Regions from separate parts of the Exiguobacterium sp. EF_C8 genome, predicted to be linked through region 1. Evidence: riboswitches for the same ligand, from Rfam matches in the RefSeq annotation. Region 1 holds a riboswitch; each other region holds the start of a gene.

Region 1 (6,696 bases):
CTGTCGCATAGACAGGACGCGGGTTATACGGATCAAGAGAAATGAAGCCGAGGACACCTGTCTCATCTTCTGCGACATATCCAGCGTAGCGATGCGTACGCTCTGCATACCACTGGGTCATGAACGATAAATCTTTTCGATCCGTCTCAAGCGTTGCGATTCGGTCTTCGATGCCTTCATTATAAATGGATAGAACGGCGGGTAAATCATGTTCCGTTACAGGACGAATATGCATGTTGCTCACTCCCCAATCGCTTTTCCCTCATTATATCTGTTACGTGTCGATGTAGTGATATGTTTGTGAGATAAGAAAAAGCGCCGATTCTCCTTATATAGAAGAAATCAACGCTTTTGTCGTTCTTAAGAGACCGTGGATGTCTCGTTCTCGTAAATTGGAACCCACCCATCTGTCGTGACGAAAATTCGAACAGCGACGACTTTCCGATCCTCTTGGAGCGTAAAGTAGTGGCGTGTATTGACAGGAACAGAAATCAAATCACCAGGATTGAGTTCGATGTTATAGTAGCCGACTTCTTCGTCTTTGATCGCGAAGACGCCGTGACCGCTTACGATGAAACGGACTTCATCATCCGTGTGATGATGTTCTTTCTGGAAGTTGACGAGCAACTCGTCAAGGTTCGGTGTCGTATCCGAAAGTGAAATGATATCAGCTGTCTGATATCCACGACGTTCTGATACGTCTTTGATTTCTGGAGCGAACGTATCGAGAATCGTTTGTTTGTCGGCATCCGTCAGTGTGAAGTTCTCAACGAGAGGTGCTGGTAGTTTTGAGACGTCCCATTGTTCGTAAAGAACGCCGCGCGATGCGAGGAAGTCAGCGACTTCCGTTTGATCCGTATACCGTGTGTTTGTTTCTTGGAATAAGACTGTTGCCATGAGATGATTCCTCCTTTTAATAGATAGATTGACGGCATGATTGCAACGTCAACGTATAGTTGAATAAAAACTCGAAGGCTTCGAGGTGTTTCTTTGCTTCAAAGGCGGTCGGTGCCCAGACCGTGATTCCGTGATTGCGAATCAGGACGGCACCGCTGTCCGCTGTGACATATGGCGCAAAAGCAGCAGCGAGTGTCGGGATGTCCGCGTGATTCGGAATGATCGGCACCGTGACCGTCGCATCTTCTTCCCAGTGACCGAGTGCCTTGATGATTTCTTGACCGGAGAAGGTGATACTTCCCTGATCGCCATATAACTCCGAAATCACATTGTTCGCAATCGTATGGACATGCAGGGAACATCCGGCGTTCGTTCGGTTGAACACTTCGACATGGAGCAATGTCTCAGCAGAAGGGCGCCCGGATTGCTCGCCGATCAATTGACCGGTCGCATCGACATGAACGAAGTCGTCAGGAGTCGTCTGCCGCTTATCTTTCCCACTTGCCGTCACAAGAAATTCAATCGGAATACCGGACGTCCGAATGGCGAGGTTACCACTCGTACCAGGGAACCAATCGCGCGCTGCAAGTTCTTGTTTGATGGCGCGTAGTTCTTCATAGCGTCGCATGAATGTCATATCGTCACCTCCGATCGTGCTAAATCATGAACGATATCGTGGAACGTCTCAAAAGGTGTATAGGCGATATCATTTTCTTCACACAACGTGATCAGATAATCACGGGCATAGACACGATCCGCTTGTTTTGCGAGTTCGAAGTCCGTCACTGAGTCACCGATGACGATGATGACGTCATCGTCTTTGCATAATGTACGGGCAACGGATGTTTTACAACAGCCGCATCCCTTCGTGCAATGGGCATCGCAGGCGTGTGGCCAATCGATGTGGACGAATGGACCACTGAAATCGGCAATGTTACAGTAAATCTGCTCTTGCTCGAGGAACGGTGCTAAGATCGGTTCGACGAAAAAGTCCATTCCACCGCTAACAATCGAAAAATGGATTCCTTGACGACGACTGTACTGAAGCAACTCCGAAAATCCTTCGCGAATGACGGCGCGCTCCATCAAGAAATCAAGATAGTCCGCTTTACCGTCGGACGGCAGAAGCGCGAACATCTGCCCGACACCACTTTGGATCGATAACGTCCGGTCGAGCACGCCACGTTTCAACGGTTCGAAGTCATTCACTGGCACAAATACCTCCATGAGTGCAATGATGTTATCCTGCATCGTTACGGTACCGTCGAAGTCACAAAGAATTCGTAAGGTCATGACTTGATCCCCCAAGCGTCAAGCGCGACTCGTAATTCTTCATGTCGTGACGCAGCATTCGATAGGGATTCATTTGCGAGTGCCGCATCAAGTGCTTGACGAAAAGCGATAACACCAGCCGCAGCACCTTGTGGATGACCATGTACGCCACCACCAGCGTTGATGACGGAATCGATCCCGAAGTCGCGTACGAGTTGAGCGACGAGTCCTGGGTGAATACCGGCTGAAGGGACAGGGAAAATCGTTTTCGTCTGACCGAGGCGAGTCGCTTCGACCGCGATGCCGCGGGCGACGTCCTTCGGAAGAGCGACATTGCCGTAAGGTGACGGGAATAGCGTTAAATCTGCACCAGCAACGCGCGGTAATGTGCCAAGTAAGACAGGCGCTGCAACACCGTGGTTCGGGCTGGCAATCAATGCACCGCTGTAAGCCGGATGATTGAAAATGGGAACGTTGATCTCCGGATCACTTGCCAATTCACGTAAGACGTCGAGTCCGTATGTGAAGGTATTCAACAAGAAAGCAGTTGCTCCAGCGTCAATCAATCGTTTGGCTTGATCCTTGAGCGTAAAGACGGGACCACTAAGTGTGATCGCATACAACGCACGTTTACCGGTCCGGTGGAAATGAGCATCGATAACCTCACGTCCGATCCGTGCCCGATCAATCGTTGGTGTCAACGGATTGTCATATAGGATCTCATCGTCCTTGACGAGATCGATCCCACCAGCAAGTTGTCCTTCGAGTTGATCACGAAGGAACGATAAATCGCGTCCGATGACCCCTTTGAAGATGCTCATTAACAGTGGACGATCTTCGACACCAATCAAGGAACGAACCCCTTCGATCCCGAACTTCGCACCTGGAAAATCCGACGTGAATGTATCGGGTAGTAGCAATTCTGTTAATTTGATTTCACCGTCGAGTGAGAGTTTTCCGAAGACGGTCGTTAAGATCGCAGAAAAGTCGCGCGATACATTGTGTTCCGGGTAACGAATCGTGATATAGCCTTTACCGTCGCGCTCTTCCGTATGTACGACTTCTCCTTTGAACGAGGCGAGTTGTTGTTGCTCAAGATGATTCAGCTCCGTCCAGGAACCAACCGTCAGACCAAGCGCGAGTTGTTCGGCACGTTGCTCCAGTCGATCGCGGGCGGTCAATTGATAAGTAGCTGTGATGTAAGCCATGTCTTTCCTCCTTCAATAAAAAAATGGTCTCTCGTCAGCGACAAGAGACCATGAATGATTCGAACGTGGACTCTTATCTGTCAGCTTAGTAGCTGCAAGAATTAGCACCGTGCCAAAAGGTCGGTTGCTGCGACATCGTAGGGCTTGTCCCTCCGTCTGCTCTTGATAAGAATTGGATGAAATTGTGAAATCTAATTGCAATTTTTACATGAGAGTCACGACTTGTCAAACTATTTTTAGAAAATTTATTTTTTTGAAAATACTCTTTCTATAGATGGCATGAAAACGATGTCCATTTCTCCCTGATTTTAGTTTGACAGCAGGGAAGAGGATTGCGTAAGATTCAAATCAATATCACACACGACAACTACATACGACTCTTATCGCGAGTTGGCAGAGGGAATTGGCCCGATGACGCCGCAGCAACCGACCACTTGGCACGGTGCTACATCCAACAGACGTTTCGTCTGAGAGATAAGAGGACGCAGTGACTTTCCTGCGCCTCTTTTCGATGACGAAAAGAGGCGCTTTTTCGTGTATCACACAGGGGGAACTGAGATGACATACAAAGCATTTACAGAACAGGACGCGATCGAACGGGTCCGCTCACTAGGACTGATCGGCGACGGAGCCGTCGAAGCAGAAGAGATTGGCGACGGCAATCTCAACCTTGTCTTTCGAATTCGAGAAGGTGAACATCGATTGATTCTAAAACAAGCACTCCCGTACGCGAAAGTCGTCGGTGAGAGCTGGCCACTATCACTCGAGCGGGCGTGGATCGAGCAATCCGCACTCCGTGAATTCGCCCGGCATGCCGTGCCGTTCGTACCGCGTGTTTTTCATGCTAGTCACGACGAGGCGTATACGGTCATGGAAGATCTTTCACATCTGACAATCGTTCGAAGCGGTTTACTCGCAGGTGAACAGTATCCGTTGCTTGCGGAACATATTGGTTCTTATCTCGCTCGGACTTTATTCCATACATCGGACTTTGCGCTTGGTCCGGTTGAAAAAAAACGTGTCGCCCGAACGTACTACAATCCGGACTTGTGCGACATCACGGAAAAATTAATCTTCACGGATCCGTTCCATGACGCGGAGACGAACGAGATTGAAGCCGGGCTTGAAGAAGAGGTGGCACGTCTATGGGCGGACGATGAGTTGAAACGCGAAGTCGCAAAACTCGAAGCGCTTTTCATCACGAAAGGAGATGCGTTGCTACACGGCGATCTACATACAGGAAGCATCTTTGCTTCGGCAACGGAAACGAAAGTCATCGATCCAGAATTCGCCTTTTATGGTCCATTCGGATTTGATGTCGGACAGTTCATCGCCCACTTATTCTTTGCAGCATACCCGGATTATTCAGCACTTCGTGATGCCCGGATTCGCGACATCGATACGTTCTGGCTGACGTTCGCTTCGACGTTCCGCGCCTTATGGGAACGCGAAGCCGTCGAACCATTCCGGACATCGGGACTCGTCGACGATGTACTGAGCACGATCTTGCAGGATGCCCTTGGCTTTGCCGGTTGCGAACTGATTCGTCGGACGATCGGACTCGCACCAGTCGCTGATTTAGAAACGATTAGTTCTATGACGGAACGACTAGAACGAAAACAACATGCTTTACGTTTAGGATCGGCGTTAATCAAACGTCGGACCGAATGCCGGACATTTGATGATTTACGAAACTTCGACGTAACGGAGGAACTTAGCCGATGAGTACATTCGTTCAAAGTATTCGTTATGAAGATCGTGTCTTGACGATTCTCGATCAGACACGTCTACCGCAGGAAGAACACTATGAAGTCATTACCGATCTTGCACAAGCGGTCGAAGCGATTAAACAACTGCGCGTCCGAGGGGCGCCTGCGATCAGTTTATTTGGCGGATTCGTACTCGTTCAAGAGGCGTACCGGTTTGAAGCAGAACTGTCGATCTATAAGCAGACTTTGCTTGAGACATCAGCGACGTTACTCGCGACACGACCGACGGCTGTTAACTTACGAAATGTCCTTGATCAATTGAATCCAATCATTCAAGACGGGACGTCGGTAGAAGAGATCCGCGAACGGCTCGAGCAGCGGACGATTGCCTTATACGATCAGGATGCGCAGACGTCACGTCAAATCGGGATTCATGCACTTGAATTGTTCCAGTCAGGTAACCGGATCCTAACGATCTGTAATGCTGGATCGATTGCGACCGCTGCTTATGGAACAGCACTTGCGCCGTTCTATATCGCAAAAGAACGCGGCATTGAATTATCTGTTTTTGCGAGTGAGACGCGACCATTACTGCAGGGAGCACGACTGACGACATGGGAGCTACAACGTGCCGGCATCGATGTCACGCTAATTACAGATAACATGGTCGCCCATACGCTGAAAGAAAAACAGATCGATGCAATCATCGTCGGGGCGGACCGGATTACACGCAACGGAGATACGGCGAATAAGATCGGAACGTTCCAACTAGCATTACTCGCTCAAGCTTTCGGTATCCCGTTTTACGTCGCAGCACCGCTCTCGACGTTTGATTTCTCACTTGTTTCCGGAGACGCGATCGAAATTGAAGAACGTGATCCGCAGGAAGTGACGACTGTCCAAGGTGTTGCGACAGCACCAGAAGGAGTTACTGTCTTCAACCCGGCCTTTGATGTCACACCACACACCTTAATCACGGGCATCATCACCGAACTTGGTGTCATCACGCAACCGAATGAAGAAACGATTGAACAATTAACAGGGCTTCAACCCCTCGGATAAGGAGATATGTCATGAAAAAACTAGCTTACGCCGTCCTAGCACCGGCACTGTTACTAGCAGCTTGTGCGAATGGAGAAGCCACGACGAAAGTCGTCAAGGATGTACCAAAAGGAGTTCAATCGGACGTCAAGATCGCCGTCATCCGTAACCTCGCATCGGACGACCATACGAAGCAATTCCTTGATGGCGCACGAAGTGAAGGAGAAGCGCTCGGCTTTAAAGTCAGCACGTTCATTTCGGAAGGTAACGATGTCAAGTTCAAGGAACTGGTCGCGCAGGCGATTCAGCAAGATTATGATGGGCTCATCATTTCGCACGGTAAGGAAGACTATGCCTATGACATGATCAAACCAGCAGTCGATAAAGGACTGAAGGTCGTGACGTTCGATACGGTCACGAAGAAAAAAGGGGCATCTCTACAAGACGTGACGGAAACGTTCCAAAACGATCATCAACTTGCGAAGCTATCACTCGATGAAGTGACGAAGGTGACGGACAAAAAGCCGGTCCGTGTCATCAAACTCTGGTTCGGACCAGGTTTTGCCCCG
Region 2 (6,696 bases), 470 kb from region 1:
TGGCACAAGTCGAACCGCCGCAACGTCAAGCAGATGGTATCACACTACGTCAGTTCTTCGAAGATGTCACGGGATATGAAGCCGTCCTTTGGGGTTCATCCTTGATTGGTTTTGGTTCCTACCATTACCGTTACGCCTCCGGCCGCGAGGGCGACAGCTTTTATGTCGGCTTTTCTCCGCGGAAGACGAACCTCGTCCTTTATCTCGCGCTTGGTGAAGACGCAGTCTCAGAACGACTGCTTGCCAGTCTCGGTACGTATCGACGCGGTAAGTCCTGCATTTACGTCAAACGACTGACTGACATCGACTTAGGCGTACTTCGGGAAATGATCGAGCACTCGATCCGCACGTTAAGAACCATGTACCCCTCTTGATTTCAATCAAAAACAGCCGAAGCGAATGCGCTTCGGCTGTCTTGTTATCGAATTAATGTCCGCCTTCCGTCCGGTCGATATGGCGAATGTGTTTGAGATTGACCCCGATGATGATGACGGATAAGAGGACGAAGCCACTTCCGACATAAAACGGTAGATTTGCGTTGAAGATTTCAGCCAATTTACCGGCCATGAATGGCGCGATGGCTGCCCCGAGAAAACGTAGGAAACTGTATGCCGCAGATGCTGTCGAACGTTCGACAGGTGCTGCATCCATGACAGCTGTCGTGATGAGCGTGTTGTTATTCCCAAGCACAGCTCCCGCCAAGATGACACAGACGATGACGACGGCTGGAGTTTCCGTGAAGATTCCCATTAAAAGAAGCAAGATCGCGAATGTGATCAACATCATGATCATCGCTTTGATCGTTCCGAACCATTGTTTCAGTTTCGGAGCCGTTAAGACTGATGTGATCGCAAGCAACATCCCCCAACCGAGGAAGACGAATCCGAGTCCTTTCGCTGGTAGTTTCATGACGAATGGTGCATAGGCCATGATCGTAAAGAAACCAACGTTATAAAGCGCCGCAACGATTCCGAGTGTCAAGAGCGAACGATGCTTCATCGCTTGGAACGGTGCTTTTAATGATAACTTTTGTTTTGGTGCAGCAGATGCTGCTGGTTTTGGCATCAAGAAGAGCAAGACGAGAAACGCGATGACCATGATTGTCGCAACACCCATGAATGGGGCGCGCCATGTGATCGAACCGAGTGTTCCGCCTAATAGCGGTCCAATCGAAATCCCAAGACCAACGGCTGCTTCATACAAAATGATGGCTTTTGCTGTTCCGCCTGACGACAGCGAAACGATCGCAGCCAGTGCGGTTGCGACGAACAAAGCGTTCCCAAGTCCCCATCCACCGCGTAACGCGACGAGCGTCCAAATGCTGTCTGCTTGTGAAGCAAAACCAGCAACAGTTGCGATGACGGCGATCCCGAGCATTAATGTTCCTTTTTGACCAATCCGTGATGAGATCGCGCCTGTAATTAACATCGCGAATGCCATGACGGCGTTATAACTTGTAAATAAGAGCGTTACTTCACTTTTGGACGCTTCTAAATTCTCGGCAATCGTCGGTAACACGGGATTGACGAGTCCCATTCCCATGAATGCTGTAATACTGGCGAAAAAGACTGCCCAAACAGCAACCGGTTGATGGAATAATCCATGTTTGCTTTCCGCTAATACCGTTTCCGGCTCAAGCGTCGTTGTTTTTTCAGCAAGTGCCATAGTGTCCCTTCTTTCTATTGAATGTATTATATGAACTGTTTAAACGAATGGCGGATGACGTCGCCTCGACTAATGATCCCAACAAGACGTCCTGCCTTAAGGATTGGAAGCTTTTTGATCCGTTTTGAACCGAGCGTTGCTGCAATCTCTTCCATTTCTGTATCAGCGTCTGCTGTTACAACCTTCCGGCGTGCAAGTTCCATGACAGGTCGATTCAAGATATGACGAATTCGATCTTCATAATCTTCTTCGTCTCCTTTGATGACATCTACATATAAGAATGTATCGACGATGATGTCCTTGTGTTTTCCGATCGCGCGCATGATATCTCCGTCACTGATATAACCGACGACCTCTTGCTCGGCATTGATGACGGGTACGCCGCTAATACCAGATTGAATGAATCGTTCGATGACCGTACGAATCAGATCTGTATCGTTTACCGTAATGACCTCTTGTTTCATCGATTCATAAGCTTTCATCTGAATTCTCCTTTGTCGTTCGTTTCTCATCTACGAAAGTTGTATGATACAATTAAAAGAACAAAAATGATTGTATAATACAACTACAACTCTGTCAAGCCTCCTGCTTTTCGCATTGACAGCTTATCCACATTGGGTAATCATGAGGGACAGAGAGACTTTTTTGAAAGGGGAGATACCCGATGTCTCAACAATCACTCGAAACCATTGAACTCGAGTTAGCGATCCTGATCCGGCGCTTAACGACGGCGACGGCAGACAATCGTAATTTGGACCGTGCTTCTTATCTCTTACTGCGACAATTAGCGGATTCCGGCAACGTCGGTGTTAAAACACTTGCCCGTGAACTTCAGCTCGATGTCTCGACCGTCAGTCGCCAAGCAGCGGCACTCGATCAGAAGCAACTCGTTGAAAAAGTAAAAGATCCGACAGATGGGCGAGCCTTTTTCTATCATATTACAGATAAAGGACAACAAGAACTCACCATCTACCGAACCGCACGTCTCGCGAGCATCGAACGTCTACTGACAGACTGGCCAGCGGATGATGCAGAAGATTTCGGACGCCTATTGCAACAATTCAATCGCGCCTTGCGCGAACGGTAATGGAATCACACCATTAAAAAAACGGACGCGAAATCGATTGATTTCGTGTCCGTTTTTTCGTCATCATTCATCACGTATGAGAAACCTGGCAAACCGAACGAATTTGCGCGATATGTTCCGGTGAAGTTCTACAACAACCGCCAATCAATCGTGCTCCAGCTTCATACCATGTCTTTGCGATGGCTTGGAACGACGTGCACTGATTCGTACCCGACCACGTCTTTGCGACCGGATCATAGACTTCACCGGAGTTCGGATAGACAATGATTGGAACACTCGTCAACGTCTTAACTTGACGGATGAAGTCGGTCGCGTAGGATGCCGGAAAACAATTTGCACCGATTGCTGCAAGTTGCGGATGCTGTCCGATTGTCTCGATGCATATCGCAAGCGGTGTTCCCTCACTGATGTGCGTCGCATCTTGAAGCGAGAACGTCAGCCAAGCAGATACTTCCGGGAACGCTTCGAGAATCCCGAACAACACGACAGCTTCCTCAAGCGACGGAATCGTCTCGAATGCCAGCAGATCAGCCCCCGCTTCAATCAATGCTTCGATGCGCGGTCTGTGGAAGGCTTCTAGCACATCTGCTGACACACCATAATGACCGCGATACTCAGAACCATCTGCTAAGTAGGCACCATAAGGACCAACTGATCCCGCGATCAATGCGGCACTCTTTCCGCTACGCGTCCGTGCATCTTGCGCTAAGGTAACCGTTTGTCGAATTAACGCTTGTGCTTCCTCGGTCGTGATGTGACGTTGCTTGAATCCTTCGATACTTGCTTGATAGCTTGAGGTGATCGCAACATCGGCGCCTACTTCAAAGTAATCGTGATGGACACGCTCAATCTGTTCCGGTGCTTCGATTAAGAGGCGTGCTGACCAGAGTGGATCGTTCAGGTCGAATCCCTTTTGTTCGAGTTCAGTCGCAAGCGCACCATCTAAAATTAGGAAAGGAACTTCCTGTAATCGTTGATCAACTGGATTTTTGATTCGGGACATCTTCAACACTCCGTTTCTGAGAAGAATTCGTGAACGCATGAACGACATAACAGATCACGATGAATGGGATACCGCAATACAAGGCGACTCGTTGCGTCGGATCAAATCCGATACCAATCAGGGAAATCAAACAGACGACGAAAGCGGCGATCGGTACCAATGGAAAGAGTGGTGTACGATAGACCAATTCGTCGACCGTATGCCCTTCGCGGAGGAATTGTTTCCGGAAGCGATACTGCGCAACGCTGATACTCATCCAGACGACGACGACAGCAAGGCCGGAAATCGAGACGAGCGCAATATAGACACTTCCTGCTGCATAGATGCTAGACAGCAAAGCAAGTCCTCCGCCAAGCATGCTGAACAATACAGCTCGAAGTGGAACCCCACTTGGCGTCACCTGGGCGAAGAAGCGCGGAATCATGCGTTCGTTCGCAAGCGACCAAAGCATCCGGGAGGCAGCGTAAAGCCCAGAGTTCGCTGCCGACAAGATCGCTGTCAGAATGACGAAGTTCATCACGTCTGCCGCATACGGAATTCCGATTCGTTCGAACACCGCAACGAACGGACTTTCGAGCACGCCCTTCCCTTCCGTTGGCAATAAGACGGCTAATACGATGATCGTACCGACGAAAAAGAGGACGAGTCGCAAAATCGTTGTTCGGATCGCAAGCGGAATCGTCCGCTTCGGATCGACCGCTTCACCCGCTGCGACGCCGATCAATTCCGTTCCTGAGTAAGCAAAGTTCACAGCAAGCATCGTCATGAAGATCGCAAATGCTCCATTTGGAAACAATCCTCCTTCCGTTAAGGAAGAAAAGAATGGTGCTGGGCTACCATCTTGTAATGGGATGAAGCCAACGATGGCTCCCGCACCAAGTAAAATGAAAGCAATGATCGTTACGACCTTAATGGCGGAGAACCAAAACTCGACTTCAGCAAATACGCGGACCTTCAAGACGTTGATACCAAGGATCATCGCAGCGAATAATGCACTGAACACCCAGACTGGAATCGACGGGAACCAACGTTGCATTAAAATGCCTGCTGCCGTGAATTCTGAACCAAGGGCGACCGTCCACGTCAGCCAGTAGAGCCAGGCCACCGTATAACCGGTACCGGGTCCGATATACTTCGTTGCGTACTTATGGAATGATCCGGTTTCCGGCATGTGTACAGCGAGTTCGCCAAGACTTAGCATGACTAAGTAGACGACGACGGCTCCGATCAAATACGACAAAATCGTTCCGACACGTCCCGCTTGTTCCAACGTATAACCTGTACTTAAAAATAATCCTGTTCCAATGACGCCTCCTAACGACAGCATGATCAGATGACGTGATTCCATCTTGCGTCGAAACGCTCCGCTCGTTTTCATGAATCCATTTCCTCCTCGTTCCCCCTATTTCAAACAAAAAACGCATCCTCACGGATGCGTCGGTCGACAATTCGGAAATCTTATCGATCGGGTGCAGCACCCGCAGGAATTAGCACAGTATCTTTCGACCTGTTGCTGAGGTTTCATAGGGCCAGTCCCTCCACCTCTCTGGATAAGTATGTAATTGTTCCTAACCATATCAGAATGCAGATAATTCAGTCAACAGGCATTTCCCGATTTTTTTGATAGATCCATAAATTAGATTCAATCAGTTGAAGATGACGTGAAGAGCGTGTTTCGAGCAACGTACTAAAGAAATGTTTCACTTCGACGGGCTGACCCTTTTCCATGTCCCGTAACATTGACGATTTCATCGTGTCTTCCATTGCATGCATCTGCTTCAGCAAGACCGCTTCTACATCGTCATTAAAGACTGCGCCTTGTTCTTCCATCGCTTGCTTCGCTTCCTTCATGACGTCTTGAATCATCTGATGACCAATTGGGTCCTTGCGAATTGGACCGATGGCAGAGCGAAATAGTGTCGTCACGCCCGCAAATGTCGAAATGAAGAGGTACTTTTGCCACATGTCATCCATGATATGCATCGAGTACGCCATCAGTGCCTTCGCTTTCGCAAAACGTGTTGCAATCTCCTCTAAACGCGCTGTTGGTTTACCGGTTCGTGAACCAAACAATAGCCGATGCGACGGGCTTGTCTGTACAATACGCCCTTCTGCATCAAGCGTCGATTCAATGAAGCAAAGCCCGCCCAGTACTCGATCTTCTCCGAAGACTTCTGTTAACCGTCGTATATGCTGCATGCCGTTCAACAAAGGAATGATGTACGTCTCGCTCGAAACAAATGGCGCAAGATCCTGTAGGACATCATCCAAGTGATAGGCTTTCGTCGAAAGTAAGACGACATCAAATGTGTGATTCAGTCGCATGTCTCGTGTCACTAACTGAGGCGTGATCATAACATCACCATGAGGACTAGTGATCTGTAACCCTGTCTTTTGTAATTGTTCATAGCGCTTCGGACGAACAAGGAATGTCACCTGTTCCCCTTGCTCAGCAAGACGTCCCCCGAAATAACCTCCAACTGCTCCGGCACCTACGACTAAAACATGCATATGCATTACCTCCTTTTTAACTAATCGATTCGTTACTTACTCCTTCACCCTAACATATCGGAAACCATTTTCCTGATTCCTGCTTGAATCACTAAAATGTAAGTTAAGCGTTTGCATTTTAGAAAAAAACGTTTATACTAACTTGTATACAAGTATACTCACTTTAGAAATCAGGTGATTCCATGTCAGAACTGTTATACCCCTTGAAGTGGTTAGCAAAAGCTTCCGCTGGAGATCGTGTCGCACACGAGCTACGGATGCGCATCATTTCAGGAAATATTGAAAGCGGTACCATTTTATCCGAAAACAAATTAGCCTCTGATTTTTCAGTCAGTCGCTCGCCCGTCCGTGATGCGTTAAAGGTCCTTGCAGCCGAACAGTTGATTCGTCTCGAACGAATGGGGGCGGTCGTCGTCGGTTTATCCGAGCG
Region 3 (6,696 bases), 1.1 Mb from region 1:
TGAACTCGTTGATGAGATTCATACGATTTCTGACCGTGATGCATTTGACGCGGTTCATACACTCGCTGCTCGCGAAGGATTACTCGTCGGTAGCTCAGCAGGGGCAGCGCTCGTTGCTGCGCTTGATATCGCAAAGCGTCACCCCGGCAGTACGATCGTCACCGTCTTCGCAGACAGTGCCGAACGCTATTTAAGCCAACAAATCTTTGAAAAGGTGGACGAAACTCATGCGTAAGAAGACAGCATTGATTCATGGAGGAACAGGTGTCGATCGGGCAACAGGAGCCGTTACACCTCCAATCTATCAAACAAGCACATACAAGCAAGATAAAATCGGTCAACTTAAGGACGGATACGAATACTCACGGACAGCGAACCCGACACGGACGAGCATCGAACGATTGATTGCGGATCTTGAAGGCGGCGCACGTGGTTTTGCGTTCGGTTCTGGGATGGCAGCGATTCATGCCGTCTTCCACTTGCTTGAGTCTGGCGACCACATCGTCATGACAGATGATGTCTACGGTGGTACGTTCCGCTTGATGCAACGCGTCTTACCGAAGTTCAACATTCAAGTGACATTCGTCGATACGACGGACCTTGCAGCAACGGAAGCAGCGATCCAAGACAACACGAAGATCGTCTACGTCGAAACACCGACGAACCCGTTGTTGAAAGTAACGGACATCGCAGCGATCGCAACGATCGCCAAACGTCACGATCTTAAACTCGTCGTCGACAACACGTTCGCGACACCATATCATCAACAACCACTCGCGCTCGGTGCAGACATCGTCTTGCACAGTGCGACGAAATACATCGGCGGACACTCGGACGTCGTCGCTGGACTTGTCGTCGTCAAAGATGATGCGCTCGGCGAAGAGATGCACTTCATCCAAAACTCGACAGGCGGCGTGCTTGGACCGCAAGACAGCTTCTTGCTCGTCCGTGGTCTTCGTACACTCGGTATCCGGATGGATGCGATCGAAGAGACAGCCCATGATCTCGTTGCGTTCTTGCAAGCGCAAGACATCGTCTCGAACATCTTCTACCCAGGACTTGCATCGCATCCTGGTCACGACATCCAAGCGAAACAAGCGACTGGATTTGGTGGGATGATCAGCTTTGATGTCGGTTCAGCAGCGAACGCAGAAAAACTCGTCGAGGCGACACATTTCTTCACACTTGCTGAGAGTCTTGGTGCCGTCGAGAGCCTGATTTCGGTTCCGGCACGGATGACGCACGCGTCGATCCCAGCAGAACGTCGCGCAGAACTCGGCATCACGGACGGTCTCGTCCGGATTTCAGTTGGACTTGAGGATGCGGAGGATTTGAAAGAAGACTTAACGCGTGCTTTCACGTTCCTCGAAAAAGTTTCTGAAAAAACTGTTTGACAACAAAAATAACCCCTGCTAATATTCAGAATATATTCTACAAACTTAATACCGAAACTCTTATCAAGAGTGGTGGAGGGACTGGCCCGATGAAACCCGGCAACCGCGGATCTAATCCGAAGTGGTGCTAATTCCAGCAGACAAAAGTCTGGGAGATGAGAGCAAATGGTTTTGTGTACTGAAAAGTGCGCGCGTTTGCTCTAAAACGCGCGCACTTTTTTTATTTTAGGAGGGACAGTTGTGATTCGTTTACAAGACGTAGGAAAGATTTATCGCTCAAAGCGCGGAGCGGTCGAAGCCGTCGCGAATGTCGATCTGACAATCGAGCGCGGTGAAATTTTTGGAATAATCGGTTATTCCGGAGCAGGGAAATCGACCTTGATCCGATTGCTGAATATGCTTGAGGCACCGACGAGTGGTTCGATCCAAATCGATGGTGTCGAAATGACATCGCTGAAACCTAGAGAATTACGGGGCGTCCGCAAGAATGTCTCGATGGTCTTCCAGCACTTCAACTTACTTTGGTCACGAACAGTTGAAGAGAACATCATGTTCCCACTCGAACTTGGTGGCTTTCCGAAGGCACGCCGCAAGGAACGGGTCGCGGAACTGATCCAACTCGTTGGTTTGGATGGACGCGAAAAAGCCTATCCGTCGCAATTATCCGGTGGTCAAAAGCAACGTGTCGGTATCGCTCGGGCACTGGCATCGAACCCGGACGTTCTCTTATGTGACGAGGCAACAAGTGCACTCGATCCGAAGACGACGGACTCGATTCTTGAGTTACTCGTCGACATCAATGAAAAATTGAAACTGACGATCGTCTTGATCACACACGAGATGCACGTCATTCAAAAAATCTGTCACCGGGTCGCCGTCATGGAGGCCGGTAAAATCGTCGAACAAGGACCGGTCGCAGAAGTCTTCCGTCATCCGAAGCAAGCGATGACGAAGGAATTCGTCAAACAATTGACGTCGCCATCGGAAAACGAGTTGACGTTCGCGAAACTCCGCGAACGCTACCCAACCGGAAAAATCGTTCAGTTGACATTCGTCGGATCGACGGCGGAAAGTCCGATCCTCGCGGAAGTCATGAAGGATTCACCCGTCCTGTTCAATATCATCGGCGGAAACGTCGGTCAATCACAGGAAGGGGCGCTCGGTACGCTGTTCATTCAGTTAATCGGGGAAACAGAAGCAACACAAGCGGTCATCACGAAGCTTCAAGCCAGTGATGTTGAAGTGGAGGTGGATCACCGATGATTTCATTCTTTGACAACCTAGACTGGGACATGGTGTGGGAAGCGACAGGCAGTACGATCTATATGACGGCAGTCGCTGGTCTTTCGACATTCGTTCTCGGTTTGATCATTGGTTTATTATTGTTTGCGACAAATGAAGAATTGTTGTTCAAAAATCGGGCGTTTTATTCGATCTTGAGCTTGATCGTTAACGTCTTCCGTTCGATTCCGTTCATCATCTTACTGATCTTATTGATTCCATTTACGAAAGCAGTCGTCGGTTCGTTCCTCGGACCAACAGCAGCATTACCGGCACTGATTTTAGGAGCCGCACCGTTCTACGGTCGGATGGTTGAACTCGCACTTCGCGAAGTCGATAAAGGTGTCATCGAGGCAGCTGAATCGATGGGCGCGACGAAGTTCCAAATCATCTACAAAGTCTTAATCCCAGAAGCATTGCCTGCTATCGTTTCTGGTATCACGGTTACACTCGTTGCACTTGTCGGTTACACGGCAATGGCCGGAGTAGTCGGCGGAGGTGGACTCGGGGACATGGCCTTCATCGAAGGATTCCAGCGTTCTCAAAACGATGTCATCGTCATTGCGACACTCTTAATCTTAGCAATCGTCTTCGTCATCCAAATCATTGGGGACTTACTGATCCGAGCAATCGATAAACGTTAATTCAAATTTTATTCATATTGGAGGAATCATTCATGAAAGTTTGGAAAAAATTCGTAGGTACTGCCGCTGTATCCGTTTTAGCAATCAGTCTTGCTGCTTGTGGCGAAAAATCATCAGGAAGCGACAACAAGACACTCGTCATCGGTGCTTCAAACGTACCGCACGCTGAGATTCTCGAGCACGTTAAAAAGGAATATGAAGCAAAAGGCTACAAACTTGAAATCAAGAAATTCCAAGATTATGTGCTTCCGAACAAAGCGCTCGCTGAAAAAGAACTCGACGCGAACTACTTCCAGCATGTGCCGTATCTCGAGCAACAAGAGAAAGAAAACAAATCGTATAAGTTTGCGAACGCAGGTGGCGTCCACGTTGAACCACTCGGTATCTATTCGAAGAAATACAAGTCACTCGATAAGTTGCCAAACGGTGCAACGATCTTAACGAGCTCAAACGTCGCGGAACGCGGTCGAGTCTTGACGTTCCTTCAAAACGAAGGATTAATCAAACTCAAAGACGGTAAAACGACAGACGCGCAACTCGGTGACATCGCGGAGAACCCGAAGAAACTCAAGTTCAAGACGAACATCGAAGCATCGCTTCTTCCGCAAGCTTACAAAAACAATGAAGGCGACGCAGTCCTCATCAACACGAACTATGCGATCGATAACGGTTTGAACCCGTTGAAAGACGCGATCGCGTCAGAAGATGAGTCTTCACCATACGTCAACATCATCGTTACACGTGATGGTGATGAAAAAGACAAGCGTGTCACAGCACTTCTTGACGTTCTACACGAAAAGAAAAACCAAGATTGGATTCTCGACAAGTACAAAGGTGCGGTCGTTCCAGTCAGCAAATAAGTTCACCGAAGCCGGCATCCTTCCTATATAATGGAAGGATGCTTTTCATTTGTCTGAAACAGGGGTTAGGGGGAATCATATGCAACGCATACGTCAACTGCATCCGTTGACACTCGGGGTCTTGTTCGGGACGTTTTTCTCACGTCTCGGAACGTTCATTACGATGCCGTTTTTCGCTATCTACATGACGACCGTTCTGAAGTTTGATCCGGTCGATGTCGGCTGGGTTCTCAGTATTTCGGCGATCGCCAGTCTCGTTATGAGTTTCATCGGCGGTACATTGTCGGACCGGTATGGTCGCCGGACGATGATGCTTGCCGGAACGATCGGGTTCGCGATCGTCTTCATCGCACTCGCGCAAGTCGAGACGTTCTGGGCATTCTTCATCCTCAGTGCCTTGAACGGAGTCTGTCGTTCGATTTTCGAACCATCCGCTCGTGCCTTGATCAGTGATACGACGGACGAAGCAAATCGGTTATTCGTCTTCAACATTCGTTACGCGATGATCAACATCGCAGCTGCGATCGGACCAGGAATTGCCTTACTGCTGAGTGCGGGGAATACGTCCGCAACGTTTTACATCACGGCGTTCGTCTATATGGCATACGGGGTGATGATTGGATTCTTATTTAAACGTCATCCAATCACTGAGACACATGGTGGCAAGAAGGTCTCATTCGGAGCGACGGTTCGTCTGTTGCGGACGGATATCGCCTTTACGCTGGCACTCGCCGGCATCATCTTCGGGGTCTTCGGCTACAGTCAGTTCAATTCGACCTTGCCGCAATTCTTGACTGAGACGTCACTCCTTGAAGGCGGGAAGACACTCTATGCGATCTTAATCACGATCAATGCGATCACCGTCTTGATCGTGCAGTATCCGATCATGAAGTTCGGCGTCAAGACGTCACCGCTCGTTTCGATCACGACCGGGATTGCGACTGTTGCGATCGGACTGTTCGTCATGGGGAATGCAAACGCGATCTGGTGGATGATCGTCGCGATGTTCATCTTCACGTGCGGGGAAGTGATGATGTTCACGATGACCGACATCTTGACTGATCGCTTTGCGAAGCCGGAATTAAGGGGCAGTTATTTCGGGGCAATGGGCTTGACGTCGATCGGACAATCAATCGGTCCAATTGCCGGCGGACATTTATTAAGTTTATATGGAGCGGACCGTCCGTTACCGATTTTCGGGATTTTAGCGGGCTTGACATTATTCGGAATACCACTGCTCCTACTGTCACAACGGATTCATCAGACTTCGACGATCGAGGAACTGGAGGAACCGGTGAAACTTTCGAATGATTCTCAACAAAACGCATGATTTTGAGAAAAAACAACGAGCGATGACGCTTGAATAATACGCCATGTTTCTTTAAGATTAGAATGATACTAAATTAGTAACGCTCGTGTTCTGAATCGTCAGTCACGAAATGAATAGATGGAGGGATTCTAACATGAAGGCTTCACACTTGAAGATTGAAGATCTACACGTCGCGATCGACGGCAAGGAAATCTTGAAAGGCGTCAACTTGGAAATCAAAGGCGGGGAAATCCACGCGGTCATGGGACCAAACGGGACAGGTAAATCAACACTCGCATCAGCATTGATGGGTCACCCATCGTACGAAGTGACATCTGGTTCAGTCACACTCGACGGCGAAGACGTCCTCGACATGGAAGTCGATGAACGCGCACAAGCAGGTATGTTCCTCGCAATGCAGTACCCAAGCGAAATCAGTGGTGTTACGAACTCAGACTTCCTTCGTTCAGCGATCAACTCGCGTCGTGAAGAAGGCGATGAAATCTCACTCATGAAATTCATCCGTGAACTTGATTCACAAATGGGTCTTCTCGAGATGCCTTCAGAAATGGCACACCGTTACCTCAACGAAGGTTTCTCTGGTGGAGAAAAGAAACGTAACGAAATTCTTCAGATGATGATGCTTAAACCAGCAATCGCGATTCTCGATGAAATCGATTCAGGTCTTGATATCGATGCACTTAAAGTCGTTGCAAAAGGTGTCAACGAAATGCGCTCACCTGAATTCGGCTGCTTGATCATCACGCACTATCAACGTCTCTTGAACTATATCGAGCCAGACTTCATCCACATCATGATGGGCGGAAAAATCGTCATGTCTGGCGGTAAAGAACTCGCACACCGTCTCGAAGCAGAAGGTTATGACTGGGTTAAAAAAGAACTCGGCATCGAAGACGTCGAAATCGAAACAAAAGCGTAAGACGAGGGAGGAAGCATGATGACTGTAGAACTGAATCTTGCAGTAAATCGCGAGGCAGTGGCAGAACGTGCGACTCGCTTAGGGGAACCATCTTGGATGGTCGCAAAGCGTCAAGACGCGCTTGATCTTGCCCCAACGCTCGCATTGCCAAAAGTAGAAAAAATCAAGATCGAAGGCTGGAACTTCACAGAAGGTACGACGGAACTTGAAACCGTCACTGGTCTTTCTTCAGATATCGAAGCATTGATCGGCGAAAACCGTGATCACA

The links. A riboswitch is a leader RNA that binds a small molecule or an ion and turns the genes downstream of it on or off. The one in region 1 is predicted to bind S-adenosylmethionine.
Positions count from the first base shown of each region.
Region 2: linked by a shared signal. The riboswitch ahead of ACY2IG_RS16310 (amino acid permease) and the one ahead of mtnK (S-methyl-5-thioribose kinase) in region 1 are both predicted to bind S-adenosylmethionine.
Region 3: linked by a shared signal. The riboswitch ahead of ACY2IG_RS13255 (methionine ABC transporter ATP-binding protein) and the one ahead of mtnK (S-methyl-5-thioribose kinase) in region 1 are both predicted to bind S-adenosylmethionine.

Region 1 covers NZ_CM143264.1:460,359-467,054, forward strand. Annotated here, with positions in the region: gene ACY2IG_RS02515 (arsinothricin resistance N-acetyltransferase ArsN1 family A) at 1-235, opposite strand, end outside; gene ACY2IG_RS02520 (1,2-dihydroxy-3-keto-5-methylthiopentene dioxygenase) at 361-897, opposite strand; gene ACY2IG_RS02525 (methylthioribulose 1-phosphate dehydratase) at 914-1,534, opposite strand; gene ACY2IG_RS02530 (2-hydroxy-3-keto-5-methylthiopentenyl-1-phosphate phosphatase) at 1,531-2,190, opposite strand; gene ACY2IG_RS02535 (2,3-diketo-5-methylthiopentyl-1-phosphate enolase) at 2,187-3,377, opposite strand; SAM riboswitch class I at 3,448-3,549, opposite strand; SAM riboswitch class I at 3,755-3,858, shown strand; gene mtnK (S-methyl-5-thioribose kinase) at 3,936-5,102, shown strand; gene mtnA (S-methyl-5-thioribose-1-phosphate isomerase) at 5,099-6,148, shown strand; gene ACY2IG_RS02550 (sugar ABC transporter substrate-binding protein) at 6,160-6,696, shown strand, end outside.
Region 2 covers NZ_CM143264.1:3,085,853-3,092,548, forward strand. Annotated here, with positions in the region: gene ACY2IG_RS16285 (DUF1801 domain-containing protein) at 1-374, shown strand, start outside; gene ACY2IG_RS16290 (MFS transporter) at 427-1,665, opposite strand; gene ACY2IG_RS16295 (CBS domain-containing protein) at 1,692-2,147, opposite strand; gene ACY2IG_RS16300 (MarR family winged helix-turn-helix transcriptional regulator) at 2,330-2,752, shown strand; gene mmuM (homocysteine S-methyltransferase) at 2,823-3,755, opposite strand; gene ACY2IG_RS16310 (amino acid permease) at 3,730-5,133, opposite strand; SAM riboswitch class I at 5,211-5,312, opposite strand; gene ACY2IG_RS16315 (ketopantoate reductase family protein) at 5,349-6,266, opposite strand; gene ACY2IG_RS16320 (GntR family transcriptional regulator) at 6,449-6,696, shown strand, end outside.
Region 3 covers NZ_CM143264.1:2,491,856-2,498,551, reverse strand. Annotated here, with positions in the region: gene ACY2IG_RS13265 (PLP-dependent cysteine synthase family protein) at 1-235, shown strand, start outside; gene ACY2IG_RS13260 (bifunctional cystathionine gamma-lyase/homocysteine desulfhydrase) at 228-1,394, shown strand; SAM riboswitch class I at 1,452-1,556, shown strand; gene ACY2IG_RS13255 (methionine ABC transporter ATP-binding protein) at 1,635-2,657, shown strand; gene ACY2IG_RS13250 (methionine ABC transporter permease) at 2,654-3,319, shown strand; gene ACY2IG_RS13245 (MetQ/NlpA family ABC transporter substrate-binding protein) at 3,352-4,179, shown strand; gene ACY2IG_RS13240 (MDR family MFS transporter) at 4,259-5,509, shown strand; gene sufC (Fe-S cluster assembly ATPase SufC) at 5,643-6,428, shown strand; gene sufD (Fe-S cluster assembly protein SufD) at 6,447-6,696, shown strand, end outside.